DNA from 3 places in the Methylobacterium sp. Leaf106 genome. Region 1 is predicted to be linked to each of the others. Evidence: predicted binding sites of a transcription regulator. Region 1 holds the regulator's gene; each other region holds the start of a gene.

The links. The regulator LexA, encoded in region 1, represses DNA repair genes until DNA is damaged. The targets are predictions, from matches to a motif close to TGTTCNNNNTGTGTTCNG.
Region 2: the regulator LexA is predicted to act here: its motif matches at 8,057-8,074, upstream of ASF34_RS12135 (putative DNA modification/repair radical SAM protein).
Region 3: the regulator LexA is predicted to act here: its motif matches at 3,012-3,029, upstream of recA (recombinase RecA).

What each region holds. Positions count from the first base shown of each region.
Region 1 is NZ_LMNB01000023.1:774,661-784,574, reverse strand. Features, by position in the region: gene ASF34_RS15345 (hypothetical protein) at 1-1,119, shown strand, start outside; gene ASF34_RS23155 (hypothetical protein) at 1,314-1,475, shown strand; gene frc (formyl-CoA transferase) at 1,608-2,882, opposite strand; gene oxc (oxalyl-CoA decarboxylase) at 2,974-4,713, opposite strand; gene ASF34_RS15330 (GntR family transcriptional regulator) at 5,373-6,065, shown strand; gene lexA (transcriptional repressor LexA) at 6,482-7,219, shown strand; gene ASF34_RS15320 (ComEC/Rec2 family competence protein) at 7,213-9,474, opposite strand; gene gltX (glutamate--tRNA ligase) at 9,653-9,914, shown strand, end outside.
Region 2 is NZ_LMNB01000023.1:65,956-75,869, reverse strand. Features, by position in the region: gene ASF34_RS12170 (right-handed parallel beta-helix repeat-containing protein) at 1-786, shown strand, start outside; gene ASF34_RS12165 (cytochrome b) at 1,097-1,642, opposite strand; gene ASF34_RS12160 (catalase family peroxidase) at 1,639-2,751, opposite strand; gene ASF34_RS12155 (anti-sigma factor family protein) at 2,761-3,552, opposite strand; gene ASF34_RS12150 (sigma-70 family RNA polymerase sigma factor) at 3,549-4,079, opposite strand; gene ASF34_RS12145 (hypothetical protein) at 4,362-4,631, shown strand; gene ASF34_RS12140 (UdgX family uracil-DNA binding protein) at 5,242-6,651, opposite strand; gene ASF34_RS12135 (putative DNA modification/repair radical SAM protein) at 6,825-8,039, opposite strand; gene ASF34_RS12130 (RecX family transcriptional regulator) at 8,356-8,979, opposite strand; gene ASF34_RS12125 (TAXI family TRAP transporter solute-binding subunit) at 9,069-9,914, shown strand, end outside.
Region 3 is NZ_LMNB01000001.1:389,010-398,923, reverse strand. Features, by position in the region: gene flhB (flagellar biosynthesis protein FlhB) at 1-167, shown strand, start outside; gene cckA (cell cycle histidine kinase CckA) at 288-2,957, shown strand; gene recA (recombinase RecA) at 3,090-4,181, shown strand; gene alaS (alanine--tRNA ligase) at 4,540-7,218, shown strand; gene ASF34_RS02020 (DUF2147 domain-containing protein) at 7,211-7,621, opposite strand; gene rfbC (dTDP-4-dehydrorhamnose 3,5-epimerase) at 7,827-8,378, shown strand; gene rfbB (dTDP-glucose 4,6-dehydratase) at 8,456-9,538, shown strand; gene rfbD (dTDP-4-dehydrorhamnose reductase) at 9,540-9,914, shown strand, end outside.

The DNA.
Region 1 (9,914 bases):
TGCACGCTCGTTTCGAACCAGCATGGCAGCACGCGGATCGGACAGCTGATCGAGCCATGGGTTCGCGATGTCGTCGCCAGGCAAAGCTACCATGTGTTGAAGGCCCAGATCCGGCCGGTGGTCATGAACGTCAAGGGTGCCTCGGCATCGGGTAAGAGCACTATCCGGCCCTATCAGCGGGCGCTTGCCGGGCGGCTCGGGCTCGATGAATCGGATTTCGCGGTGATCACGCCCGACGTCTGGCGCAAGTTCCTGCTCGATTACGACAGCCTCGGCCCGGCCCGGCGCTATGCCGGGACCCTGACAGGGCGAGAGGTCGAGATCATCGATCGCAAGCTCGACCGGCATATGGCGGTAAAGGCCGCCGAAGGCCGCATTTCGCATCTCCTCATCGATCGGTTTCGTTTCGACAGCTTCACCGTCGATGCCGGCGCCGAGAGCGGCAGCCAGCTCCTCACCCGCTTCGGTCACAGCGTCTACATGCAGTTCATGATCACGCCGCCAGAGGCGACGGTCGAGCGGGCTTGGAAGCGCGGCGAGCAGTTCGGCCGCTACAAGGCGGTGGAGGATCTGCTCGCCCACAATGTCGAAGCCTATACCGGCATGCCGCGCCTGTTTTTCACCTGGGCGCTGAGAACGGACAAGCAGGTCCATTTCGAGTTCCTCGACAACAGCGTGCCGGAGGGTGAGCGGCCGAGAACGGTTGCCTTCGGCATCAACGGCGCGATGACCATTCTCGACCTGAAATTCATCTTCGACATCGATAGATACCGCAAGATCGAGGTCTCCGCGCGGTCGGCCGACGAGGTCTATGCCGCCGCCGGCTCGATGGAAGCTCAACAGAACATGAGCTTCCTGCGCGATTGCGTTCGCCGGATGACGACGATCCGATTCGCCGATCACAGAACGGGGCGGGTCTATGCGCGGCTCGAAAGCAGCCGCCTGTCCCATCTCTCCGCGGACGCCGTCTCACGCGCGGCCGAGGACCCTGACCTGCACGCGGCCTTGGCCCTTATGGGCGTAGCGGACCAGTGTCCGGCCATCGCGGAACCAGGAGAATGGCTTCGACCGGAGGACACCCACACGCTGGGCCGATGGGGCGACGCGGCCAGGTCCTGACTGTCGGCCGGCGAATGCCTCTCAGTCCCGCGATCACATGAGAAAGTGCCTTTCGCGGATGCGCCCGACGCCGGCTCCCGGCTGCAACCAACTTCAGCATGCATCAGAGACATGCCTGGTCGAAGGAATGTGATATATCAGTTTGCGCCGCACCATGGCATCACGATGCTGCAACGCGCCATTGGGAGCCCACCATGCTCGTCACCATCTTCGCCGCCGTTCTCTGCATGATCGCTCTTCAGGTCGTTCTCGTGGTGAAAGCCGCCGATCTCCTGTCGGTGCGCCCCGACAAGACCGGTTCCGAGAGCCGCGGTTACGTGGGCGGTTCGGCCGGACGCTTCACCGGCATCGCCTGATCGACTGCCCGTGAACGAAAGAGCGCGGCATCGGACCCGGGGCCGACACCGCGCTGAGTCGGGAGGAGTTTCACGTCGTGCACGCGAGCCTGGATGTGGAGACAATCGGCTCGCGCTTCGTTCAGGAGCAGATCATTCGGCGGCGATCCTTTGGACTGCGCCGATCGCCCCTGATTCCGAGATCTTGAGCCGATCGTTCTCGGAATAGCCGAGGACGTCGCGCAGGATCTCGTCGGTATGCTCGCCCAGCAGGGGCGAGCGCTTGACCTCGACCTGACTCGCCGAAAGTCGGATCGGGTTTCCCACGGTCAAGTATTTCCCACGCTCCGGATGGTCGACCTCGACCACCGTGCCGGACTTCCGCAGCGACTCGTCCTCCGCGATCTCCTTCATCGAAAGGATCGGGCCGCAGGGGACGTGCAGCGCGTTGAGCGTTTCCATCGCCTCGAACTTGGTCTTCGACATCGTCCAGGCTTCGACCCGCGTGAAGATTTCGTTCAGATGCGGCAGGCGCGCTTTCGGCGTCGCGTAATCGGGATGGGTCTTCCAGGTCGGCTCGCCGATGACGTCGCAGATCGGCTCCCAGACCGCGCCTTGTGCGATGAAGTAGATGTAGGCGTTGGGATCGGTCTCCCAGCCCTTGCACTTCAGGATGCGACCCGGCTGCCCGCCACCGGAATCGTTGCCCGCGCGCGGCACGGAATCGCCGAAACCGATCCCCTCCCCGTACTGGCTGTATTCCTCGAGCGGACCGCGCTCCAGTCGCTGCTGGTCGCGAAGCTTGACGCGGCAGAGGTTGAGGACGCCATCCTGCATGGCGCAATCGACCTTCTGTCCAAGGCCCGAATGGGTCCGTTGGTAGAGCGCCGTGACGATGCCGAGGGCCAGATGAAGGCCGGTGCCGGAATCTCCGATCTGAGCGCCGGACACCATCGGGATATCGGTGCGGAACCCCGTGGTGGAGGCCGCACCTCCCACGCATTGGGCGACGTTCTCGTAGACCTTGCAATTCTCGTAGGCGCCCGGTCCGAACCCCTTGACCGAGGCGAGGATCATGCGGGGGTTGGCTTGGTGGATCGCCTCCCAGGTCAGGCCCATCCGGGCGAGAGCGCCGGGCGCGAAGTTCTCCACGAGAACGTCGCACTCCTTCACCAGACGCCACATCACCTCGATCCCCTTCGGGTTCTTGGTGTCGAGGGTGATCGACCGCTTGTTGTGGTTCAGCATCGTGAAATAGAGGCTGTCCACATCGGGAATATCCTGAAGCTGCTGGCGTGTCGCGTCGCCAACGCCCGGACGCTCGACCTTGATCACGTCCGCGCCGAACCAGGCCAGGAGCTGGGTACAGGTCGGGCCGGATTGGACATGGGTGAAGTCGAGGATCTTCACGCCTTCGAGGGCATTCATAGGACTCTTCCGCGTTGAAGGGCGTTCGGCGGATATGGGCGCCGGCCGCTCCTGCATCGCTGACGCGGGAGCGGCCGGAGGGACCGACGGCCTACTTCTTCTTTTTCACTGCGCTTTGCGGGTTGAGGCTGCCGATATTGCCGCTCTCGGTGCCGGCCTGGGGGTCGATCACTGCGTTGATGAGCGTCGGGCGACCCGAATCCATGGCTGCGTTGACGGCCTGAGACAGCTCGTCCGGTGTCGTCGCGTTGACGCCGACGCCGCCGAAGGCTTCCATCATCTTGTCGTAACGGGAATCCCGGACGAAGACGGTCGTGCCGGGGTCGCGGCCGGTCGGGTCCGTATCGGTGCCGCGATAGATGCCGTTGTTGTTGAACACGACGATGCAGACCGGCAGGTTGTAACGGCAGATGGTCTCCACCTCCATGCCGGAGAAGCCGAAGGCGCTGTCGCCCTCGACGGCGAGGACGGGCTTGCCCGTTTCCACGGCGGCGGCGATGGCGAAGCCCATGCCGATCCCCATGATGCCCCAGGTGCCGACATCGAGACGCTTGCGCGGCTGGTACATGTCGATGATGCCACGCGCCAGATCGAGGGTATTGGCGCCCTCGTTGACGAGGATTGCGTCGGGCCGCTCGGCGATGATGGTCTTCAGTGCGCCGAGCGCGCCGTGGAAGTCCATCGGCGTCGAGTTCTTGCGCAGCTTCGACGCCATCTTGCCGAGGTTCTCCTCCTTCTTGGCGGAGATGGCATCGGTCCAGGATGTCGGCGGGGCCTGCCAGTCTCCCTTCATGCCGTCGAGGAGCGCTGAGACGCAGGAGCCGATATCACCGACGATGGGGGCCACGATCTCGACATTGGAGTCCATCTCTTTCGGCTCGATGTCGATCTGGATGAACTTCTTGGAGCCGGGGGCGCCCCAGGTCTTGCCCTTGCCGTGGGAGAGCAGCCAGTTGAGGCGCGCGCCCACCAGCAGGACGACATCGGCCTCCTTGAGGACGAGCGAACGAGCGGCACCCGCCGATTGTGGATGGGTGTCGGGAAGGAGGCCCTTGGCCATGCTCATGGGCACGTAGGGGATGCCACTGGTTTCCACGAGAGCCCGGACCTCGTCATCGGCCTGCGCATAGGCCGCGCCCTTGCCGAGAACGATGAGGGGGCGTTTGGCGCTCTTCAGGACATCGAGTGCGCGCTTGATCGCAGAGGGGGCCGGCAGCTGGGCCGGGGCCGCATCGATGACCTTGACCAGGGATTTGGCGCCGGCCTCGGCCTCCATCACCTGGCTGAACAGTTTGGCAGGCAGATCGAGATAGACACCGCCGGGTCGGCCGGACACAGCCGCACGGATGGCACGGGCGACGGCGATGCCGATATCGGCGGCATGAAGCACGCGGAAGGCCGCTTTGCAGAGGGGCTTGGCGATGGCGAGCTGGTCCATCTCTTCGTAATCGCCCTGTTGCAGGTCGACGATCTCGCGCTCGGACGAGCCGGAGATGAGGATCATCGGGAAGCAATTGGTGGTGGCGTTGGCGAGCGCCGTCAGACCGTTGAGGAAGCCGGGGGCCGAAACCGTGAGGCAGATGCCGGGCTTCTTCGTGAGGAAGCCCGCGATGGCGGCCGCATTGCCGGCATGCTGCTCATGGCGGAAGGAGATGACACGCATGCCCGCAGCCTGGGCAAGACGACCGAGATCGGTGATCGGAATACCGGGAACACCGTAGATCGTATGAATATCGTTGAGCTTCAACGCATCGATGACGAGATGAAAGCCATCGGTGAGCTCAGGCTCCGCCGAAACGTCGACAGCGATTCTCTGGGCCAAAGCGGACATCGTGTTCTCTCCCTGGTTCTTTGCTGTTTTGTTATGATTTGCGACCCGCTGGGCAGACGAGCCGATGAGGTGACGTCCCCATCGTGGGGCGGCGGGGGCGTCCACGGCCGCGCGTCTCGGCGGAACCGTATTTTTCTTAAGTCAGACCGAAAAAATTATGACCTCCTCAAGCAGAAAGCTCATGCTTATCTTGAAGACCGTCCGTAAACCTCCCGACCGAAGGGCTACGGAACCTAATGCGTTATAATGCGTGTCCCTACGTCGACAGCGTGCTGGGATGCCACCGCCAATCCGCCGAAGCCTCATCACGACCGCGCTCAGGCCGACTTACAGTCGGATCACCCTCCGCATCTCTCGACAACTGGTGGCATACCAAATACCAACTGTCAAACGATTTTGCATGATCTTGCCGGTTTGGTCGGGCTTCAGCGATTGCGCGGCACTCAAACGAACGAGACGATGGCGAGTGCGGCATCGCCGCGGCTCCAACGACCGAATGCATGTCCTCCGGATTGCTAGGACAAGAGATGCCACTATTCTTGTGTTGAAGGATTTCTTTGCCCCGAAGCGTTCCTTGTATTTCGAACGCGGGTTTGGCATGCTTCACACCAAGTGTGCTCGACCCTGTGTGCGAGTTGAAATCATTCTAGGTGTCGAAAATGGTCAAGACGGATACGTTTCAAGTAAAGCCCATCGTTGCGACTTCGAGCTTGCGTGCATTGGCTTACGACGCGCTCAAGGAAGCAATCACGAATATGAACATCTATAATCAGCGCGAGGAGGTGAGGCTCGACGAGAGGAAGCTGTCTCTCAACCTGGGAGTGAGCCGCACCCCGGTGCGCGAAGCGCTGACGGTACTCGAGCAGGAAGGTTTCGTACGGTTCGAGGCCCGGCGCGGCGTCTTCGTGATCAAGAAGTCGAAGAAGGAGATCGTCAGCATGATCCAGGCCTGGTCGGCCCTGGAGAGCATGGCCGCTCGCCTCGCCTGCGAGCGAGCCACAGACGAGCAGTTGCACTGCCTGCGCGAGCATTTCCCGGAATTCTACGAGGGTCGTCCGTCGGATCATCTCGACGAGTATTCGGAAGCCAATATCCGCTTCCACCAGAAGATCATTTCGCTGGGCCAGTGCGACGTCATCAAGGACATCACCAGCAATCTGCTCATGCACGTTCGCGGCATCCGCAACACGGCCATGCGCCAGGGCGACCGTGCCGCCAACTCGATCAAGGAACACGTGGCGATCATCAAGGCGCTGGAGGCGCGCGACGCGGAACTTGCCGAACGCCTGGTGCGCGAGCACGGCCTCGGCCTGGCCAGCCATGTCGAGAAGTACGGCGACTATCTCGACTGAACGGCATCGTCGCCGGTTTCCGGTCGCTGCGACCGCCAATGTCGGCGAACGAGACGAGACAGCCGGCTTCGGTCGGATCGAAGCGTCTGTATCGGCTCGCCGATCCGTCACAGTGATCGAAACGAATCCCCGATTCTGCGGCGAAGCCAGCGACCGGTGGCACCGTCGCTATTGAACGACCACGCCGAGGCGATCAGCTCGCGGGGTGGGATGTCGTCGGGATGGAGCCGACTTGCGAGGCGCGAACCGCCAGCCGGGCTCCGGCGCCGGGATGCCAGCGAATGTCCGCCCAGGAACAAACTCTACCACCGCGTTAACGGAACCCTTGCAGAACACTTCCAGAACGTCTACCGTGTTCGTGTTTTGTTTCAGCGGCGTTAGTCGCGGCCATTGGCTTCAGTGGAAGAGTGATCTGTATGTTGACGCGTAAGCAGCTGGATCTTCTCCAATTCATTCAGCAACGGATGCAGGAGAGTGGTGTCCCGCCCTCGTTCGACGAGATGAAGGACGCGCTCGATCTCAAGTCGAAATCGGGCATTCACCGGCTGATCACGGCCCTCGAAGAGCGTGGGTTCCTGCGGCGCCTGCCGAATAGGGCCAGGGCGATCGAGGTGATCCGGATGCCCGAAAGCCTGACCGGCGCCCCCGCGCCGAGGCCGGCTCCCGCCGGCGAAGTCCGCCGCTTTACGCCCAGCGTCGTCGAAGGCGGACGGTCCAAGGCGACGCCATCTATGCGTCCGCCTACGACCCAGGGTCAGGACGAGAGCGGACGGGCCATCACCATCCCGGTCATGGGTCGGATCGCGGCCGGTACGCCGATCTCGGCGATCCAGAACCAAAGTCACTCGGTCACGTTGTCTCCCGACTTCCTGTCGGGGGGCGAGCATTATGCCCTTGAGGTGCGCGGCGATTCGATGATCGAAGCGGGTATTCTCGACGGCGATCTGGTGGTGATCAAGAAGCAGGACACCGCGAATACGGGGGACATCATCGTGGCCCTCATCGATGATGAGGAAGCCACTCTGAAACGCCTGCGTCGTCGCGGTTCCTCCATCGCCCTGGAGGCCGCCAACCCCGCCTATGAGACGAGGGTGCTGGGTCCCGACCGCGTACAGATCCAGGGTCGCCTGGTCAGCCTCGTCCGCCGCTACTGAGGCCGGTCCGAGGGCGTGTCCGGCAATGGGTCGCCTTCGTCGATCTCGGGATCCTGTAGTTTCGCGGTCTCGGCCGGTGTCGAGGGCACAGGCGAGGCATCGGCCATGACCCGCCGCCACGGAGGCCGGACGTTCGGCGCGCGTGCCGATGTCGCGACAGGACCATCCGGCCCGAAGCGAACGGCCGTCGCCCCTCGCTCCGCCAGGAACGCCCGATCGACGATGAGGCCGGCGCGGCATCCTTTGGGAGCGTCGCGGCGGGCTATGATGATGCTTGCCCTCTCACAATCCTCGGCAAAGGCCCGCTTGTCCTTGACAAGCGCCACGATGCGCCGCGTCTCCGTCCCTGCGGTGCAGCCGACCGCATCGCAACGGCCTTTCGTGGAGGCGGATACGGCACCGGCCTTCCGAGAATCGCCGTCCGCCTTGAGCCATTGTTCGAGGACGAAGGCGGGCGGGTTTCCGAGGATTGCCAGCCGGCCGTCAGGGTCGCGCAGGGCCGCGCCCCCACCCTCCCGGTCGATATAGAGGTCGTAGCGCGGTGGCGTGGCGGCGAGGGCGATGCCGAGGGCGGCCGGAGCGAGTCCGATCCAGCGCAGCCCCGACACGGGGAGTGTCAGCAGGAGCAGGGCGAGGGCCAGCAGGCAGAGGGCCGTGCTGCCATAGGCCGGCACGACGAGGGTGGCGTGGCCAAACCCGCTGATCCACCCGGAGATCGTGAGCATCCCCCGTACCGCGAGCCCCATCGCCCACCAGACCGGCTGATCGAGGGCAAAGGGGTAGGCGAGGATCCCGAGCACCGCCGCCGGCATCACCGCCAGAGATACGAGGGGCAAGGTCAGCGCGTTGCCGACGATGCCGAACGGCTGGACGGTCTGGAAATGATAGGTCGCGAACGGCGCCGTCGCGATCTGGGCGACCATGGTCGTCGCCAGGGTGCCGAGGACCGCGACGGCGAGGAACTGCCATGCGCGGGCCAAGAGGCTGGCGCCTTCGCGTGGCGGCATCCAGCGATTGAGCGTGCCCGCGCAGGCGATGAGGCCGGCCACCGCGCCGAAGGACATTTGGAAGCTCGGGCCGAGTAGCCCGTCCGGCTCGCGCGCGAGGGCGATCAGCGCGGCCAGGGCGAGGTTGCGCATGCTGAGCGCGGGACGATCTACGAGGATCGCGCCCAGCATCACGAGGGTCATGATGAGCGATCGCTCGGCGGCGATGTCCCAGCCCGAGAAGACGCAATAGGCGGTGACGCCGACCATGGCGAAACCGGCGGCGATCTTCTTGATCGGCCAGATGAGGGCGAGGCCCGGGACGAGGGCGAGGAGCGCGCGAACGAGCCAGAACACCACTCCGGCAGCGAGTACCATGTGGAGCCCGGAAATCGAGACCACGTGGTAGATCCCCGCCGCGCGCAGGACATCGTTGGTCTCGGCATTGATGAGGCCGCGCTTGCCCGTCACCAGGGCCGCGGCCACCGCGCCGGCCTGCCCGCCATTGGCATCGGTGATCCGCCGGGTCAGCGCGTTGCGCGCATCGTCCACGGCAGCGGCGAGCGAGACCTGCCAGGGCAAGGGTCTCGGCGGAGGCTTCACCTCGATCTTGCCCACGAGAGAGCCGACGGCGCCGATCCCGCGAAAGTAGGCATCGCGCGCGAAATCGTATCCGCCGGGCCGGGCCGCCTCGGGCGGGGGCAGGAGCCGCGCCGTCGCCGAGATGTAATCGCCGGGCTTCAGGGTGAGCGCCTTTTTGTAGGACACGCGAACCCGCGTCGGCCGGCGATCCGGCGTCAGGGTGCCGAAACTCTCCACGAGGACGATGAGCCGCGCACCGACCTCCCGCTCGTCGAGGGCTTCCACAAGGCCGGTGAGCGGCGCGATGGTCGTCCGGGCCAGGACGGGCGCCGCCACGATCCGCAGGCGCAACACAGCGGCCGAGAAGCCGAGGAAGGACGCGGCGAGTCCGAGAACCAGAGCGAGGGCGACGGGCCTTGAACCGAGGAACGGTACGGCGGCCGAGAGGGCGAGCGCCACGAGGAGCGGTGCCGCCAGCGATGGCTCGCCGTTGGTGGCGGTGAAACAGACGAGAATGCCGAGGCCGAATGCGACGGCGAGCCAGGGAAACAGGCGGCGCTGTTCGGATTCCTCCGCGAGCCCGCCGGCGAACCAGCGTTTTGCCGCCTCTACCATAGCCGACGGGGATCGCGGACGGGCCAGGCCCGCAAACGTCGCGCCCTTTGCTCGCGCGCTGGCCTGGGCCATCTGCCGCTGCGTCTCCCTCAGGGCTCACCCTTTTGGAGAGAGCCCGCACGAGCGGCACCGCCTCCGCCTCGCGACTCGGCGCCACGTTTTCTTAACGTCACCGCAAACGCATGCTACATGCGCCGATCCGGGCCGGTCGATCCGCCCTCCCACCTTCACGCACAAGTTTAGCCGCCCGATGTCGTCACCCGTCGTTACGCGTTTTGCCCCCTCCCCCACGGGGTACCTGCATATCGGGGGAGCGCGCACGGCGCTCTTCAACTGGCTCTATGCCCGCCATTTCGGCGGTCGCATGCTGCTGAGGATCGAGGATACCGACCGGGAGCGCTCCACCCAGGGCGCCATCGACGCGATCCTCGAAGGGTTGCGCTGGCTCGGCCTGGATTGGGACGGAGACGTCGTCTACCAGTTCGCCCGCGCGGATCGGCACCGCCAGGTCG
Region 2 (9,914 bases), 710 kb from region 1:
AATGGAAACGGTGGCACCGAGGAAGGCGCCGGCATCCGCGTCATGGAGGGTGACAACGTCGATATCCAGAACGTGGAGGTCTTCAACGTGGGCGCCCCCGAGACGGGCGCCGAGCGGACCCCGGACCATTACGGGATTTCGGCCTTCGAGGCCGAAGACCTGAGCGTGTCGAACGCCACGTTCCACGACACGTCGACGGGCGTGCTCATCCAATACTCGCCGGGTGCAGAACTGGAAAACATCGAAGGGTACGATATGCGCGGGCCCTTCCCCCGCGGGCAACTCGTGCAGATGGGCCAGTCGCCGGACAGCACCCTCAACAACTTCTACGTCCACAACGATCCGAACGTCGCTTGGACCGAGGACAACATCTCGATCTACTACAGCGACAACGTCACCGTCTCGAACGGGGTCATCGACGGCAACAACTCACCGAGCGGCCAGGGTGTCATCTTCGAGGGATCGAACAACGGCACAGTCCGCAACGTCGACGCGATCCATATGGGCAACGGCGCCTTCGCGGATTACGGCCAGAACAACACGTTCGAGTTCACCCGCTCCTTCGACAACATCGCGGAGGACCAGGGGCGTGGAAACCCGCTCTCGAACGCCCTACTCTGGGGCGTGAACGAGAGTACGGTGGTGACGGATTCCTCGTATCAGAACGCGGGAAATCCGGGCAACATCGTCTGGGGCGAGGGCAATATCGGCGCCGGCATCGACGTGACCGAAGTGACCGGCCAGGCACCCATGGCCCATTTGACCAACGAGTTCACCTGGAGCTGATCCAGTCCGTGCCTTCGGACAAAGCTTAGGCTTGTCCGAAACGCATGACGCCAGACGTTCGGTGTGAACGAGCATCGACGATCTGGTGTCGCAGCCGAACGCGAAACAAATATGGGGTCGCGACCGGCAATGGTCGGGGCCCCATTCGTGTTCGACACCCTATCGGGCGATCCGGCATCCCCGACCCCTGCGACGCTGGTCACACCCTCACCCCCACGATCGGGAAAACCGGCCCGATCGGCACCCGAGATCGACCGACCGGCCGGTTTCGTTTCTGGCATGACGGTTTCGCGGGCCGCTTCGTGCCACATCAGCGGACACGGGACGGCCGAGCCGGGACCATGCTGGAGAAAACCCCATCCCGGCGGATCAAACCGTGCATCAGGGCCGCCCCCAGATGGGCGAGGATGAGACCGAACAGGGTGTAGGCCAGGATTGTGTGAAGCGGACGGAGCCACGCATAGAGACTTGGATCGCGCGGCAGGATCGGCGGCAGGACGAGGGAGCCGGCGAGCCCGATCGGATAGCCGGCCGCCGACAGCATCGCCCAGCCGACCAGCGGCAGGACGAGCATCAGCCCATAGAGCAGGACGTGCGAGACATGGGCCGCCCGCCGCTGCCAGCCCGGAAGGTCCGACGGCAGGCCGGGCGGGGGATGGCGCCAGCGGTTGAGCAGACGCAGCAGCGCGAGGACCAGGATGCCGATCCCGAGTGGGCGGTGCAGCGCGACCAGGGTGTGGTAATGCGCCAGCGAGGTCACCATCGCCACGCCGATGAACAGCATGGCGAGGATCAGGGCCGCCATGGTCCAGTGCAGCAGCCGGGCCGGCCGATTGAAGCGCGCGGTGTGGCTCACAATCCGGCTCCCGTTGCGGGCGTGTTCTGGACGGCGCTCGGCGTTTTCGGTTCGCCGGCGCGGCGCGTGAAGGATTGCGCATAGGCCGCCGAACGGGCGCTGAGCAGCGGATCGTCCGATCCCACGATGCCGGCGGGCAGGACGAGAGGATCGAAATTGACGTCGCGGCAATTGCCGTCCGCTTCCGACTGCGTGTCCGCGACGATCACGGTCCCGACGTCCAGGCTCTGCCGCTCGACCGGCCAGGGACGCGTCGCATCGGCCGTGGGGTCGCCGGGCTGCCCCAGGGTGACGACGAGATGCCACCGCACGGGCGCCCGACGGACGGCAGACTCGAAGTCGTCGAACAGAACGTTCTTGTCCGCGCGTGATCTCTGGGCTGGGCTCTCCGCCGTCGCGGCCTGCTCCGGCACGAACGCCCAGCGGACGGGCGTCCGGGTCCCGTCCGCGGCGATGAAGCGGAAGGCGTTCAGGCTCCGGAAGGTGTCGTCGGCGAAGCCCGAGGTGATCGTCCGCGCCTTGATCAGGGAAGCCGCTGTCGCGCTCTCGGGATGCGCGGCGAAGAACGCCTTGAGCGCCTCGGGATCGGGCTTGCCCGTGGCCGGATCGGGCTTGGCGGCGAGAAGCTGCGCGTAGAACCCCTCCGGGCTGCGGACCGGGAAGACCGGAATGTCGTTGTTGCCGGTGCGCCATTCCTCGCCGTCGGGCAGGTGGAAGCGCAGCGCGAGGCTGCGCACCGTCGTGGCCGCGTCCGCCGCGTAGGGCTGGCCGCCGGCCAGCGCGATGCGGCCGGTGATGGGCATCACCCGTCCCGCGGTAAACAGCGACGCCGTCGACACACCCGCGCCCCGGCCGCTGCTCACGAAGCGCCCGGCGAGGCAGAGCCCTTTGGCGTGGTTGCGCCGAAAGCCCGGATGGGGGCCATTCACCTGCTCGAAACGGTCGACGATCCGCGCCTGTGTCAGGTCCCCCGGAGAGAGCCAGCCGCCGGCATAGGCGAAGGCCCCCGTCGTGCCGGCGACGAGCGCCCCAATGGCGGCGAGGCGCAGACAAGCGGCACGCGGGCTCAAGGCCGAATCGGCCCCGGTGAGGTCGTTCAGAAGGGACATGGCGGGCCTTCAGATGGCTTTCGCGGTGGCGCGGCGAATCTCGTTGGCGAGCGGGTGCAGGATCGAAGGGTCGGCCGCCCCCACGAGGCTGTAGCCGAGCCCGTCCTGGACCCAGGCGTAGCCGTTCGACGTCTCCGTCGTGTGGGCGCGCATCGGCGCGTTGCCGGGAACGCTCATGGGCCGCATCAACATGACGAAGCGCGCGCCGTGCCCATCGTCGTACATCAGCAGCCCGGCGGGTCCCTGCTGCGTGGCGACGAGACGCCCGCCCATGAGGCGGTAACCGGAGCCGCTCAGGTCCGGCACGGCCACCGGCCGCTTCATCCGGGCGGTGAACCAGCCGGCGAGTTCGTCCCGGTCGGCGGCGGCGAGTTCGACGGGGCGGGTGTGGTCGGGCGCATAGACCGCGTAATTCATGCTCGCGGACTGGGCCAGCGCCTCGATGCCGGTGGGCACGGGCGCGACCACGTCGCGCAGGCCCCACCCACCGGCGCCTCCGACGAGGAGGAGCAGCCCGGCCGCCATCGCCTGCCAGATGGGGAAAACCTGCCAGATCGGACGTGCCGGCCGGCGGCGCGCCTCGACGATCCGCGCCAGGTTGAGCCGGGCCGGAACCGGCTCGGCGGCGATGGGCGCGAAGGCGGCCCGCATCTCCTCGCGCAGGGCGATCATCCGCGCCACCCGTGCCCGCGCCTCGGGATGGGCATCGAGATAGGCCTCGACCTCGCGCTTCCGGGCGGTGTCGAGCCGCTCGTCCACGAGGCCCTGTAGATCGTCGTCACCGATCGGACGCATGGTCATTTCACCCTCCGCAGGAGCGGGCGCTTGGCGGGGACGGAGGCTTCGGTACCGTCCATCGACTGGATCATCCGGTCCCTGGCCCGGGACAGGCGGGACATCACGGTCCCGGTCGGAATGGCGAGGATGTCGGCGGTCTCGGCGTAGGACAGGCCCTCTACCGTCACCAGCAGGAGCACGCTGCGCTGCTCTTCCGGCAGCGCGTCGAGCGCCGTCATCAGGTCCCGGTGGCGCAGGCCGCTCTCCTGGGTCGGCGCCACCGCGAGGTTAGCCTCCGCAATGTCCTCGATCGGCATGTGGGCGCCACGGCGAGCGCGCTGGCGCATCTGCGTCACGGCGAGATTGTGGAGGATGGCGAAGAGCCAGGTCCGCGCGTCGCCGTCGGCCTGGCGCTGGTGCCAGCGGGTGACGGCCCGCTCGAGGCAATCCTGCACCAGATCGTCGGCATCGGTCGGATTGCGAAGGAGGGCGTGCGCGTAGCGGCGCAGGGCCGGGATCAGCGGCTCGATGAGGCGCATCATGTCCATCATCTCCTGTCTCCTGGCATGGGCGGGGCTCCCGTCGGTACGCTGGCCGGACCGAACGTGCTTCGGGGCCGGCGACAGGGGCATGGACGCCGCGAAATCGTGTTTATTCCGCGTTCCCACGAAAAAACGTTGCACCCGGCATCGCGTATTCGTTCACGCGATTTGGTCCCGATCATAGCGTTGGAATTTTTCGACAGGGGCATGGAATAAGCAGCCGAAGACGTCGTCTGTCCGACATCGCTGCTCGACGAGACCGGATCGAGCAGCAACCACCGGAGACCTGACATGACGTTGATCAAGACCGTTTCGGCCGTCGTTTTCGCGTCCGCCTGCACGCTCGCCACCCTGACCGGTGCCTCTGAGGCCCGGCCCGCCCCGCATCGGACGGAAAGCCCGACGATCACCGGTTCGATCCCGGCGCCTGCCCAGTCGGCGTACTGGCTCGGCGGGCCGGACACCGACAGCGGAAACGCCAAGAACCCCGCGCTGCCGGGCTATGCCCAGGCCCGTGGCCAGGAGACCGGCGGCCCGGCCCGCGAGCTGATCCCGAACTAGAGCCGTGCCGGCCCATGGCGTCCGTATCCGGTCGGATCGGATGCCATGGGGAAATCCCCTCCCGACGGCGTCGAACGCTACCACGGGTCGGGGTTGGATCGACCCGGAGATCCCGAGAGCGAGCAGCCTCATGCGCGGCCCGAACCCTTCGCCTCCCTCATAGGGTGCCCCCAGGCCGACGCGTCCCGGCACGAACAGGCCGTCGAGTTTCTGGGTCCGGCTGTTTCGAAGCAGGCGACCGCCGCAGCTCGTGCAGAGGCGGCGTATCTTCGTCGTCCTCGGCAGCGGGCTCTATCTCTGGATCGCCCGCAGGCGATGGAGGACGCCAGGCGAGCAGGTGCTGCCCGGCGCGAGGCCGTCTGGCGCAGGAGCCACGGAATGAAGACGCGCCCGCTCCTCCGGTCCCGGATCTGGGCCATCCCATCGATCCTCGCCGCCCTGACCCTGCTCAGCCTGGTGATGGCCCTGGTCGTCGACGGACTGACTCTGGGACAGTCTGGCCAGCGCCGTGTCGGCCGGAATCCTGATCTACATGACCTACGAAGGGTTTCGCCCTCGGACGAAATAGCATTCCGACGGGTGCGGCGAGCACAGCGGCGCCGTCGCCTTGCTAGGCCCCCAACTCGCGCGCGAGGTCGCCCACCCGTTTCAGGTCGGCCACGAAGGCCGCGTAGGCGTCTTCCTTGGCCTCGTCCGGCAGGCGCAGGAGATAGGAGGGGTGCACGGTGATGAAGCCCTCATAGGCCTTGCCGAAGGAGGCCGGGCCGCGGGCGCGGGTGATCGGAATCGCCTTGCCCGTCAGGGCCAGGACGGCGGTGGCGCCCAGGGCGACGACGAGTTTGGGCGCCACGAAATCCAGCTCCCGGTCGAGCCACCAGCGGTAATGGCTCACCTCGCCAGCGGTGGGCTTCTGATGGATGCGGCGCTTGCCGCGCTCCTCGAACTTGAAATGCTTGACCGCATTGGTGAGGTAGGCCGCGTTCCGCTCTATCCCGGCATCCGCCATGGCGCGGGACAGGAGCTGCCCGGCCGGTCCCACGAAGGGCCGCCCCTGCCGGTCCTCCTGATCGCCCGGCTGCTCGCCGACAAAGGCGATGGCGGCATGGGCGGGGCCTTCGCCGAGGACGGCCTGGGTCGCGCCCGGCACCAGGGGCTCGGAGCGCCGGATGATGGCGTTGAGCTCCTCCAGTGAGGCGGGATCCTGGTCGGACATCGCGGCGACGGCCTTGGCGGGATTGCGCTTGGTCGGCATCTGCGGCTCCCGTTCGATCATGGCTTCCGTGCGGGCTGAGGCGGCGCGGACGAGGCCGGGGATCGCCGCGGTCTCGGGCATGTTGCGCCAATACTTCTTCGGCATTTCCGCCCGCATGGCGGCAAGGTTGGTGCGGGCCGGGTTGAAGGTGCTCTCATAATAATCGCGCCAGCCGGCCTCGAACCCGTCGGCCTCGGGCGCATCCTCGCGACGTCCCGGCGGGCCGAAGGTCAGGGTCTCCCCGTCCCAATGGGCGGAGCCGTCCGGCGTCAGGATCGTCCAGTGCAACGACCGGAAGCGCGTGACGAAGAAGGTGCTCGCCGCCTCGAGGATGTGATGGTCCGGCTCGAACCAGGCGACGAAGCGCTCGGCGCCGTCGGACTCCGTCCGCCGGAATCGCAGGAAGGCGTGCATCTTGTGCAGGTCGCGGGCGATGGCCTTACGCATCCGGTCGAGGCGATGGACCAGCGGGTCGCTGCCCACCTCCATCAGCCCGCGCTCGCCATGGGTGACGCGCCAGATCAGGGTGTAGAGCAGGGCGTAGCGCTCGGGGTCGCGGTGCGGGACGACCATGCGGATCAGGTCGGCCACCGCACGCGGCAGGCTCAACGGGATATCGGGGCCGAATTCGGGCGGAGCGGCCTCTCCGAAAAGGCCGGGAGCCTGCCCGATCGACCAGACCACCGCGTCGGGCGGGACCGATGACGCTGCAAGCCGGCGCACGGCGGCACGGAACCCATCGAGATCGGCGCCCTCGTGGAGGGTGATCGTTTGGAGTGATCCACCCGACCTTGCCCCCTCCGAGGGGGAGGGTGGCCCTCGCGTGAGCGAGGGTCGGGAGAGGGGAGCGCCATCTCCGGAGAGGTCGCCCCCTCTCCCGCCTGCTCCGCAGGCACCCTCCCCCGCAGAGGGGGGAGGGTGGTGCTCACCATCACGGTCCATCAAAACAGGCTCAGCTGCCGCGCCGGCTCGACGAGCTTGGCTCGCAGGTCCAGCCGGTCGGTGCCGCCGGCCCCTGGATGGTAATCGGCAGCGATCAGGAACGGGCGGGCCCGTTTCAGGCCGGAGGTGAGGCGGGCGACGTCGTCCAGACGCAGCCGCGTATGGCGGCGCGCCTTCACGATCTTGTCGACGGCACGCGCACCGAGGCCCGGCACCCGCAGCAGCATCTCGCGGTCGGCCAGGTTCACGTCCACGGGGAAGCGCCCCCGATGCTTCAAGGCCCAGGCCAGTTTCGGGTCGATGTCGAGGGAGAACATGCCGTCCTCGGCGGCTTCCGCCACGTCGTCGGCGGAGAAATCGTAATACCGGATCAGCCAATCGGCCTGATAGAGCCGGTGCTCGCGCTGAAGCGGCGGGGATTTCAGCGGCAGGATGGCGGAGCCGTCGGGGATCGGGCTGAAGGCCGAGTAATAGACCCGCTTCAGGTTGAACGAGCCGTACAGGAGAGCGCTCTTGCGGATCAGCGCCTCGTCGGTCGTGGTGTCCGCGCCGACGATGACCTGCGTCGACTGGCCGGCGGGCGAGAAGCGGCGCTTCTCGGCCTTCGCCTCGGTAATCCGGGCGCCGATCTGCTTCATCGCGTTCTGGATGACCGGGCCGTTCTTCTCCGGCGCCAGCCGGTGCAGGCTGGCATCGGTGGGGAGTTCGAGGTTGATCGAGAGGCGATCGGCATAGAGCCCCGCCTCTTCCACCAGCCACGGGCTCGCCTCCGGGATCGACTTGAGGTGGATATAGCCGCGAAAGCCGTGGTCGCGCCGCAGGTTCTTGGCCACCCGCGTCAGCAACTCCATCGTGTGGTCGGGCGACTTAATGATGCCCGAGGAGAGAAACAGCCCCTCGATGTAGTTACGCTTGTAGAACTCCACCGTGAGGGTCACGACCTCCTCGACCGTGAACTTGGCGCGAGCGACGTTGGAGGAGCGCCGGTTCACGCAATAGGCGCAGTCGAACAGGCAGTAATTGGTCAGCAGGATCTTCAGGAGCGAGATGCAGCGCCCGTCCGGCGTGTAGGCGTGGCAAATGCCGGCGCCGGTGGTCGAGCCGAGTTCGCCCTTGCCGGCCACCCGTTTGGGCGCCCCCGACGAGGAGCAGGACGCATCGTATTTCGCGGCATCGGCCAGGATGCGCAGCTTCTTGGCGAGGGTCTCGTCCATGACAGGGACATGCGCGTCGTTCGTGTTTCGTTCAAGTTTTTGTCGCGACCAGTCGGAAATGTCGCAGGGTGCTGTTCCCTCTCCCCGGCGGGCGGGGAGAGGGCCGCATGGATCTTGTCGTCCATGCGGCGAGCGCAGGCGAAAGCCGAAGCGGGGGTGAGCGGGGGTGAGGGGGCGAATCCGGATGAGGCGTGTACGGCTCGGCCCCCTCACCTTCGGCTGCCGCCTCGCTTCATGCCCCGACGAGGGGGCATGAAGCCCTCTCCCCGCACGCGGGGAGAGGGGAAGCATGACTCGGCTCACGGAGGGACGGCCATCACCGGCCGAGCCCGTCCTCCGCATTCACCTCCTCGTCGACGATCGTCTTCGCCAATCCGTACGAGAACCCGGCCCTCGCCATGGAGGCGAGATCCTTGTCCCGGTGGGCGGCGCGGAGGTCGGGGCGGCGGAACGGGCCGAGCCGGCGGCGCTTGGCGTAGGCACGGGCGGCCACCTCCTCGGCATCGGTGCCCTCCTCCTCGCCCCGGTCGCGCTCGGTTTCCAGGGTTTCGGCGATCAGCGTCCGGTCGACCCCCTTGGCGGCGAGCTTGGCCGAGAGGCCGCGGGCGGAGGCCCCGCGCCGGCGCAGGGTCGCCGCCCGCGCGGCGGTGAAGCGGGCGTCGTCCACGAGGCCGGAGGAACGGGCGCGCTCCACGATGGCGGCGACGGTCTCGGCGAAGGCGGCGGGGTCTTCGTCCCGGAGCCGGCACCGCTTGGCGACCCGGCGCTCCAAGGTCTGGCGCAGCATCGCCACAGAGGCGCTGTAGCGCTCCAGATACTGCAGGGCGACGCGCTCCAGATACGCAGCCGTGATCGGCGGCGTAGGTTTTGCCGCGCGGGGCGTGGATTTTGCCTGTCGCAAGGGCACAGTACGTCCCGCTGCAACGTTTCGAGCGCTCATCGGTTCATCACGCTTCGGACAGGTTTCAGGATCATGAGGCGCATCGTCTCGACCGTGAACCGGTTGCCTGTCTTACCCCGAGAGGACGCATGCATGTCATGCCGGCATTCCTCCTGAAGCGCGAGTGGCTCCTGGTCGCGCTCGGCCTCGGCTTCGCCGTGCTGGCGGCCGCCGTGGTCTACCTGTCGCGCCCGACTGTGCTTACCGTGGCGGTCGGTCCGCGCGACGGGGCCGAGGCGCAGTTGCTCGAAACCTATGCCCAGGCCCTCAAACGGGCGCGGGAGGACGTGCGCTTGAATGTGCGGACCTATGACGACGTGCGCGACAGCGCCGCCGCGCTGCAGGCCGGCAGCGCCGATCTCGCCGTGGTCCGGCCCGACGTGTTCCTGCCCGATAACGGCCTGACCCTGGCGCTCCTTCACGAGGAGACGCTCCTCATCGCCACCCCAGAGGCCAGCGCGATCGAGAGCTTCCCCGACCTCGCGACCAAGCGCCTCGGCATCGTCGAGCGGCACGCCGCCGACCGGCCCTTCGTCACCAACCTCCTCGGCTTCTACGATTTCACCGCCGTACCGACGCCCGAGCCCGGGCAGGCCCTCGCCGCCGGCCATATCGCCCTGGTGCCGCTCAAGCCCGGCGAGGTGACCGCGGCGCTGCTGGCCGGCACCGTGGATGCCGTCGCCGTCATCGCGGCGCCGACCTCGAAGGCCGCCATCTCCACGGTCCGGGCGGTGGAGATGGCCTCTCACGAGAAGAAGATCACCATCGTCTCCGTCCCCGATGGCGACGCCATCGTGCAGCGGATGCCCGAGTTGCAATCGGCGACGATCCCCGCCGGCACGTTCGGCGGCCGGCCCAAGCGCCCCGAGGAGGACGTGAAGACGGTGGGCGCTTCCTACCGGCTGATGGCGCGGGGCGGAGTGAGCCGCTACTCG
Region 3 (9,914 bases), on a different contig from region 1:
TCCGCGCCGTCGCCAAGGAGCACGATGTGCCGATCATGGAGAACCCGCCGCTGGCGCGGGCGCTCCATGCGACGGTGGAGATCGATTCCGAGATTCCCGCCGAGCATTACCGCGCCGTGGCCGAGGTGATCGGCTTCGTCATGCGGCTGAAGCGCAGGGCGGCGTGAAAGCGCCACGCTTTATGCACCTTTTTTGACGAGACTTGTCCCTAACGTCCGGCGGACACCCTTGCTGCCGACGCGGCCTGGGCGCTAACCGGGATCGCTCGAGGGTGGAATGGCGCCGAGATGGCTGAGGTGAGCGGACCAACGAAACCGGTGTCGAGCGCCATCGACCGGTCGGAAAGGCCTGGGCGGGTCGGGCTGCTCCTCGTCCTGGCCGGACTTCTCGTCGGCGCGGCGGTGGGCCTGTCCTTCGTCGCCAACGAGCAGGCGCAGCCGCTCATTCTGGGTCTTCTCGCCCTGCTCGCCATGGCGGGCGTGTTCTGCCTGTTCGCCCTGGCGATCGGCGCGCTCCAGCTCGCGGGCCAGACCGGCCGCGACGACATCACCAAGGCCATCGTCGACGCCTCGCCCGAAGGCGCCATCGTCGTCGAGGATGGCGGCCGCCTGATCTACGCCAACGAGGCCTACCTGCGGATCTCCGGCGGGGAGACCTTCTCCAACCTCAGGCCGGTGGAGCGCGTCTTCGTCGGCTCGCCGGACGTATCGGAGGCGGTCTACCGCCTCGCCCAGGCGGCCCATGACGGGCGCGGCCATGTGGAGGAGATCCGCATGGCGCCCCCGCCCCAGGGCGAGACCGAGCGCGCTTTCGCCTGGTTCCGCATCGCCGTGCGGGCGGTGGAGCGGCCGAGACTTCCGGCGACCCTGTGGACGGTCACCGACATCACCCACGAGCGCGAGCGCCAGGAGAACGTCTTCCAGGAGCTTCAGCACGCGATCGATTACCTCGATCATGCGCCGGCCGGCTTCCTCTCCATCGATCCGTCGGGCTCCATCGTCTACATGAACGCGACGCTGGCCTTCTGGCTCGGCTACGACCTCGCCACGGTCGGCTCGGGCGGCCTGCGCCTGCCCGATATCGCGCCCAGCGCCGATGTGCTCACCGCCACCGAGGGACTACCCGGCGAGGTCCGCACGGACCGTTTCGACCTCGACCTGCGGCGCCGCAACGGCCAGCCCCTGCCGACCCGGCTCTATCACCGCGTGGCCTTCGGCCAGGACGGCAAGCCCGGACCGTCGCGCACCTTCGTGCTCAACCGCTCGGCCGGGGCCGAGAGCGACGAGCCGCAGCGCGCCGCCGAAGTGCGGCTCGCTCGCTTCCTCAACAACAGCCCCATCGCCATCGCGACCCTCGACCCCACCGGGCGCATCGCGCGCGCCAACGCGTCCTTCGCCAGGCTCTTCGGCGGGACGCCGCGCCAGGCCGTGCCGGACGGGCGCGGCGAACTCGGCACCGAGCCGACCATGTGGGAGGCCCTGGTCGACCGCGACCGGGCCGCCCTCGAGAGCGCCCTGGTGAAGGCCGCCGACGGGACCATCGAGGTGCAACCCATCGAGGTCGCACTGGCGGGGCCGGGGAACCGCTCGGCGCGGGTCTGGCTCAGCCCGGCCGGCGGCGACACCGCGGCTGCGGAGGATGGGTCCTCCCAGCCCGACCGCGAGCGCGTGATCCTCTACGCCCTCGACACCACGGCGCAGCGCCAGCTCGAACAGCAGATCGCCCAGACCCAGAAGATGGACACAGTGGGCCAGCTCGCCGGCGGCATCGCACACGATTTCAACAACGTCCTCCAGGCCATCATCGGCTATTCCGACCTTCTGCTGGCGAGCCACAGGCCCACCGATCCGGCCTTCCAGGACATCATGCAGATCAAGCAGAACGCAAACCGGGCAGCCAGCCTGGTGCGGCAGCTGCTGGCCTTCTCGCGGCGCCAGACCCTGCGACCGGAGGTGATGAATGTCGGCGAGGCGCTGTCCGACCTGACGCTGCTGCTGAAGCGCCTGCTCGGCGAGCGTGTCGACCTCGACCTCAAGCACGGGCGCGACATCTGGCCGATCAAGGCCGACGTGAACCAGTTCGAGCAGGTCATCGTCAATCTCGCGGTCAATGCCCGCGATGCGATGCCCAATGGCGGCCGCCTGCTGATCCGCACCGCCAACATCCTCGAAGGACTGGAGAACACCGAGCGCCGGCCCGGCGCACCGGCGGGCGACCACGTTCTGATCGAGGTGCTGGATACCGGCGAGGGCATCCCGCCCGACGTGATGGAGAAGATCTTCGAGCCGTTCTTCACCACGAAGGACATCGGCAAGGGGACGGGCCTCGGCCTCTCCACCGTGTTCGGCATCGTCAAGCAGAGCGGCGGCACCATCGACGTGCAATCGACCGTGGGCAGCGGCACGGCCTTCCGAATCTACCTGCCGCGTCACGAACCGGCCGCCGAGCCCGCCCCCGATCCCGCCCTCGCATCCGCCGCCCCGCAGAGCAACGCGGAGATCGCCGCCAGCCGGCTCCGGGGAGCACGCGACGTCGAAAAGCCCGGCAGCGGGCAATCCGCCCCGCGCAAACCCTCGCCCGATCATACGGGGCAGGGCGTGATCCTGCTGGTCGAGGACGAGGATCCGGTGCGCGCGGTCAACAGCCGAGCCTTGTCGGCACGGGGCTACACGGTTCTGGAAGCCGCCTCCGGCCTCGACGCCCTGGCCCTCATCAGCGATGTCGACCAGACCATCGACCTCGTCGTCTCCGACGTGGTGATGCCGGAGATGGACGGTCCGACGCTGCTGCGCGAATTGCGCAAGCACCGCCCGGACCTGAAGGTGATCTTCGTCTCCGGCTATGCCGAGGACGCGTTCCGCAAGAACCTCCCCGAGGGCGAGGATTTCAATTTCCTGCCCAAGCCCTTCAGCCTCAAGCAGCTCGTGGAAACGGTGAAGGAGACGATCGCCCGTTAGGGCGACGTTCTCCCACCGAATGATGCGAAATCGGCACCAGGCACCTTGCGAAAAGAGAACAAAACAAGTACATCATTCGCATCCGAGGCACATTGAGCCTTGAGCTCTCCCCATGCATAAGGATGCCGACGAATGGCCCAGCCCGCGCTGAAAGTTGTGGATTCCCCGATGGTGGACAAGGACAAGGCGAAGGCGATCGATGCCGCGCTGTCCCAGATCGAGCGTGCTTTCGGCAAGGGCTCGATCATGCGGCTCGGCAAGAACGATAAGGTGGCGGAGGTCGAGACCGTCTCCACCGGGTCGCTCGGCCTCGACATCGCGCTCGGCGTCGGCGGCCTGCCGCGTGGCCGGGTGATCGAGATCTACGGCCCCGAATCCTCGGGCAAGACCACCCTTGCCCTTCACACCATCGCCGAAGCCCAGAAGAAGGGCGGAGTCTGCGCCTTCGTGGATGCGGAGCACGCCCTCGATCCGGTCTATGCGCGCAAGCTCGGTGTGCAGCTCGACGATCTCCTGATCTCGCAGCCCGATACCGGCGAACAGGCCCTGGAAATCACCGACACCCTGGTGCGCTCGGGTGCCATCGACGTGCTCGTTGTCGACTCGGTGGCGGCGCTGACGCCCCGCGCCGAGATCGAGGGCGAGATGGGCGACAGCCAGCCCGGTCTTCAGGCGCGCCTGATGAGCCAGGCCCTGCGCAAGCTCACGGGCTCGATTTCGCGCTCCAAATGCATGGTCATCTTCATCAACCAGATCCGGATGAAGATCGGCGTCATGTATGGCAGCCCGGAGACGACCACCGGCGGCAATGCGCTCAAGTTCTACGCGTCGGTGCGCCTCGACATCCGCCGCATCTCGACCCTGAAGGACCGTGACGAGGCCATCGGCAACCAAGTCCGCGTCAAAGTGGTCAAGAACAAGGTCGCGCCGCCCTTCAAGCAGGTGGAATTCGACATCATGTTCGGTGAGGGCGTCTCGAAGGTCGGTGAGTTGATCGACCTCGGGGTGAAGGCCGGGATCGTGGAGAAGTCCGGCGCCTGGTTCTCCTATGCGAGCCAGCGCCTTGGCCAGGGCCGCGAAAACTCGAAGGGCTTCCTGCGCGATAATCCGGACATCGCCAACAAGATCGAAGCGGCGATCCGGCAGAATTCCGGCCTGCTCGCAGACAAGATCCTCGAGACGGCCAAGCCCACCGAGGACGATCTGGACGAAGGCGAGGCCTGATCGCCTCGCAAGTCATCGAAATGGCCGTCGCAGCTCCCTGCGGCGGCCTTTTTTGATGATCGGATCGGCGCGGTATCGATCCGCCCTCCGGCTTGACCTCGACGAGAGCCCGAACGGCTCGCGCGCACTACCTTCGCGTGGCCCGCGGCGGACTTACGAAGCCACCCTCGAACCGCCATTCCGAGGGGACGCAACGGGTGCTGCGGCCGTTTTGCAGCCCACGTCGTGAAAAAGCGGAACCCACCGCAATCGACCGGGCGTGACTCGACGGTCCGGCCTCCTTATGAGGGCGCAAGCCACGAAGAAGCCTCGGGTCGTCGTCTCGACGGCCCAAAGCGCACGACAGAGTCATTTCACGATGAGCGGCGTCAACGAGATCCGGTCGGCCTTCCTCGACTATTTCGCCAAGGCGGACCACGCCGTGGTGCCGTCGTCGTCCCTCGTCCCCCGCAACGACCCGACCCTGATGTTCACCAATGCGGGGATGGTGCAGTTCAAGAACGTCTTCACCGGCGTCGAGAAGCGGCCCTACAACCGGGCCACCACGGCGCAGAAATGCGTCCGCGCCGGCGGTAAGCACAACGACCTCGACAATGTCGGCTATACGGCCCGCCACCACACCTTCTTCGAGATGCTCGGCAACTTCTCCTTCGGCGATTATTTCAAGCCGCAGGCGATCGAACTGGCCTGGAGCCTGATCACGAAGGAATTCGGCCTGTCGAAGGACCGGCTGCTCGTCACCGTCTATGCGGATGACGACGATGCGGCCGATCTCTGGAAGAAGATCGCGGGTTTTGGCGACGACCGGATCATCCGCATCGGCACCTCCGACAATTTCTGGCAGATGGGCGATACAGGCCCCTGCGGTCCCTGCTCGGAGATCTTCATCGATCAGGGACCCGGCCTCCAGGGCGGTCCTCCCGGTTCGCCGGACGAGGACGGCGACCGGTTCCTGGAATTCTGGAACCTCGTCTTCATGCAGTACGAGCAGATCGAGCCGGGCCACCGCCTCGCTCTGCCGCGCCCCTCCATCGACACCGGCATGGGCCTGGAACGCATGGCGGCGATCCTCCAGGGCGTCACCAGCAATTACGACACCGACCTGTTCAAGGCCCTCATCGATGCGGTGAGCCACGCCGTCGGCCGTCCTCCCGAGGCCGGCACCGTCGCCTCCTACCGCGTCATCGCCGATCACCTGCGTTCCGTCTCGTTCCTCATCGCCGACGGCGTGCTGCCGTCGAACGAGGGCCGCGGTTACGTCCTGCGCCGCATCATGCGCCGGGCCATGCGCCACCTCGAACTCCTCGGCTCCCGCGAGCCCGTAATGTTCCGCCTGGTCCCCACCCTGGTCCGCGAGATGGGGCAGGCCTATCCCGAACTGACACGCGCAGAGAGCCTGATCTCGGAGACCCTGCGCCTGGAGGAGACCCGCTTCCGTCGCACCCTCGAGCGGGGCCTCGCCATCCTCGATTCCGAGAGCCGCACCCTGGTCTCCGGTCAGAACCTGTCCGGCGAGACCGCCTTCACCCTCTACGACACCTACGGCTTCCCCCTCGACCTGACCCAGGACGCCCTGAAGGCCCGCGGCATCGGCGTCGACACCGACGCGTTCGGTCAGGCGATGGAGCGCCAGCGCAAGGCCGCCCGCGCCGCCTGGACCGGCTCGGGCGAGGCCGCCACCGAGACGGTCTGGTACGGCATCAAGGAGCGCGTCGGCGCCACGGAGTTCCTCGGATACGAGACCGAGGGCGCGGAGGGCATCGTCACCGCGCTCCTGCGCGACGGGGCCGAGGTGGAGAGCCTGTCGGCCGGCGAGACCGGCCTCGTACTGCTCAACCAGACCCCGTTCTATGCCGAATCCGGCGGTCAGGTGGGCGATACCGGCCGCCTGACCGCGTCGGGCCTGACCGCGCGGGTCACCGCCACGGAGAAGAAGCTCGGCGATCTCTTCGTGCATCACGTCACCGTCGACGAGGGGCGGCTGACCCTGGGGCAGGCAGCGGAGCTCACCGTCGATCACGCCCGCAGGTCGGCGATCCGCGCCAACCATTCGGCCACCCATCTTCTGCACGAGGCCCTGCGCCAAGTGCTCGGCGACCATGTGGCCCAGAAGGGCTCGCTGGTCTCGGCCGAGCGCCTGCGCTTCGATTTCAGCCATCCCAAACCCATGGACGAGGCCGAGCTCCGCGCCGTGGAGGACATCGCCAATGCGGTGCTCCTGCAGAACACGCCCGTGGTGACGAAGCTGATGGCCCAGGACGAGGCCGTCGCCTCAGGCGCCCGCGCCCTGTTCGGCGAGAAATACGGCGACGAGGTGCGCGTCGTCTCCATGGGACGCCCGGTCGACGATCGGGGCGACCTCGCGGAGGAGGGCCGGCTTCCGGCCTTCTCCATCGAACTCTGCGGCGGCACCCATGCGGGCCGCACGGGCGAGATCGGGCAGATCTCGGTGCTCGGCGAGAGCGCGGTCGGCGCCGGCGTGCGCCGCATCGAAGCCCTCACCGCCGGGGCGGCCCGTCGTCACCGCGCCGAGGAGAGCCGCACCCTCGGCCAGATCGCCGGGCTCCTCAAGGTCCAGAGTGCCGATGTGCCCGAGCGGCTGAGCGCGCTCATCGATGAGCGCCGCCGCCTGGAGCGCGAATTGTCGGACGCCAAGAAGAAGCTCGCCATGGGCGGCTCGTCGGGGAACGACGACGGCATCGTCGAGGTCGGCGGCGTCAAGCTGATGGCCAAGGTCGTCGAGGGCGTCGAGATGCGCGACCTGAAGAGTCTCGCCGATGCCGGCAAGAGCCGCATCGGCTCCGGCATCGTCGCCCTGGTGGGCGTATCGCCGGACGGCAAGGCCGGCCTCGTCGTCGGCGTCACCGAGGATCTGACCGACCGGTTCGACGCGGTCTCCCTCGTCCGCGCCGGGGCCGGGCATCTCGGCGGCAAGGGCGGCGGCGGACGCCGCGACATGGCCCAGGCCGGTGGCCCGGAGGGAACCGGCGCCCAGGCGGCGATCGACGCCATCGCCCAGGCGCTCTCCGTCAGTTGACGCGCTTCCAGGTCTGGCGCTTGCAGAAAACGCTCATGACGCAGCCCGCCACTTCGACCACGTTCGGCCCCTTGACCGTGAGACTGCCGGAATAGGTCTTGCCGTCATTGGGGTTGTAGAGCGAACCCTCGTAGCCGTCCCCGGACGGGGTCGCCGCGTTCATGATCTGGACGCCGATCAGGCTGCGGGATTGGAGCGAGGCATCCGGGTTCTTGGAATCGAGGCCCTTGCCCGGCACGCTCACCAGGGTGCCGCAATAGCCACCGCCGCAGCGCGCGATCCGAACCTTCGAATCCCCGTTCTCGGTGAGCCAGACCCCGCTCGGGTCGGCCCCCTTCTGGGCGAAGCCCCCTCCCGTCATCGCGATCAGGGCCATGACGGCCACGGCGGATCGCGTTGGCATCGCTGTGAACTTCATCGTCATCCTTCGTCCTCTCGAACGGTTCCGGCGGCCGCCGGGGCGGCCCCGCCTCGCGGGAAGCGGAGTTAGCCCTCCGGCATGGGAGGGGCAAGCGCAGGGTCGAGACCGGCCCGATACGCCCCCGCATGCCTTGACAGGGCGCCCCGGCACGCGCCTAGAGACCGCCGAAGTTGAATGGAGAATCGCGATGCGTGTGGTCGAGACACGGATTCCCGCGGTGAAGCGGGTCGTGCCCAATCGCTTCGGCGACGACAGGGGCTGGTTCTCGGAGACCTTCCGGGCCGATATCCTGGCCGGTGCCGGGATCGCCGACGCCTTCGTGCAGGACAACCAATCCTTCTCCGCCCAGAGCGGGACCGTTCGCGGCCTGCATTTCCAGCTCGCACCGGCGGGCCAGGCCAAGCTCGTGCGCGTCCTGTCGGGCTCCATCCTCGATGTCGCCGTCGACCTGCGGCGCGGATCCGAGACCTATGGACAGCATGTCGCCGTCCGGCTCGACGCCGCCGAGGGCGAACAACTCTACGTCCCGGTGGGCTTCGGCCATGGGTTCTGCACCCTGGAACCCGACACCATGGTCGCCTACAAAGTGTCGGCCTATTACAGCCGCGAGCACGACCGCAATCTGGCCTGGAACGATCCGGATCTGGCTATCGACTGGCCGGTCGGCGAGGACGAGGCGGTCTTGTCCGACAAGGACCGCGTGGCACCGTCCTTCGCCGATCTGGGCGCGGTGTTCTGAAGTACCGCCCGCCCCCTCGGCGAAGGCACGTCGGAACGACGCGATACCGAACCGCCCATGCGTGACCACCAGGATCTATGAACATGGCCAAATCCCAACGCATTCTGGTCACGGGCGGCTGTGGCTTCATCGGCTCGGCTCTGGTCCTGCACCTCGTCCAGGATCTCGGCCATGAGGTCGCGACCCTCGACGCGCTGACCTATGCGGCCAATCCGATCTCGCTGGCTCCCCTCGATGGCGATCCGCGGCACCGGCTGGTGACCGGCGACATCTGCGATCCCGCCGCCGTACACGCCCTCTACGCCGAGTTCCGGCCCGACGCGGTGATGCATCTCGCCGCCGAGAGCCATGTGGACCGCTCGATCACCGACCCGGGCGCCTTCATACGCACCAACGTCGTCGGCACGCAGGTGATGCTCGATGGCGCCCGTACCTACTGGGAAAGCCTCGGCGGCGAAGCGAAGGCGGCGTTCCGGTTCCTCCACGTCTCCACCGACGAGGTCTACGGCTCGCTCCCGCCGGACGGGTTCTTCACCGAGGACAGCCGCTACGATCCGCGCTCGCCCTATTCGGCCTCCAAGGCCGCCTCCGACCATCTGGCACGGGCCTGGGGGGAGACCTACGCCCTGCCGGTTCTGGTGACGAACTGCTCCAACAATTACGGCCCCCGGCATTTCCCGGAGAAGCTGATCCCCCTGATGATCCTCAACGCCCTCGAAGGCCGGCCCCTGCCGGTCTATGGCGACGGCCTCAACGAGCGCGACTGGATCCACGTGGAGGACCATGCACGCGGCCTCGTGGCGGTGCTGGAACGGGGCCGCCTCGGGGAGACCTATCTCCTGGGCGGCCGCTCGGTGCGCAACAACCTCGCCGTGGTGAAGGCTCTCTGCGCCGCCTTCGACCGGCTGCGGCCGGAGCATGGGCCGCACGAGCGCCTGATCTCCTTCGTGGCCGACCGGCCGGGCCACGACCGGCGCTACGCCATCGATCCCGGCAAGGCCGAGCGGGAGATCGGCTGGACCCCCACCAAATCCTTCGAGGAAGCGCTTGAGGAGACCGTGCGCTGGTATCTCGACAACGAGGCGTGGTGGCGCCCGATCCGCGAGGGCCGCTATACCGGCGAGCGCCTCGGCCTCGGCACGCAGCCGACGAAGGCTTGAGATGGATATCCTGATCCTCGGCGGGGCGGGCCAGGTCGGCACCGAACTGCAGGCCTCCCGGCATTGGGGCGCGGGCGTGACCCTCGTCGCCCCGACCCGTACCGAACTCGACGTCACCGATGCCACAGCCGTGGCGCGGATCTTTACCGAGCGCACCATCGGGGCGGTGGTGAACGCCGCCGCCTACACCGCCGTGGACAAGGCCGAGTCGGAGGTGGTGGAAGCCTGGCGCCTCAACGCCCTGGCACCCGCCATCCTGGCGGCCGAGACGGCGCGGCGGGGCATCCCCCTCGTCCACGTCTCCACCGATTACGTCTTCGACGGCGCCGCATCGGGCGCCTACGCGCCGGACGCGCCGATCCGTCCGACCAGCGTC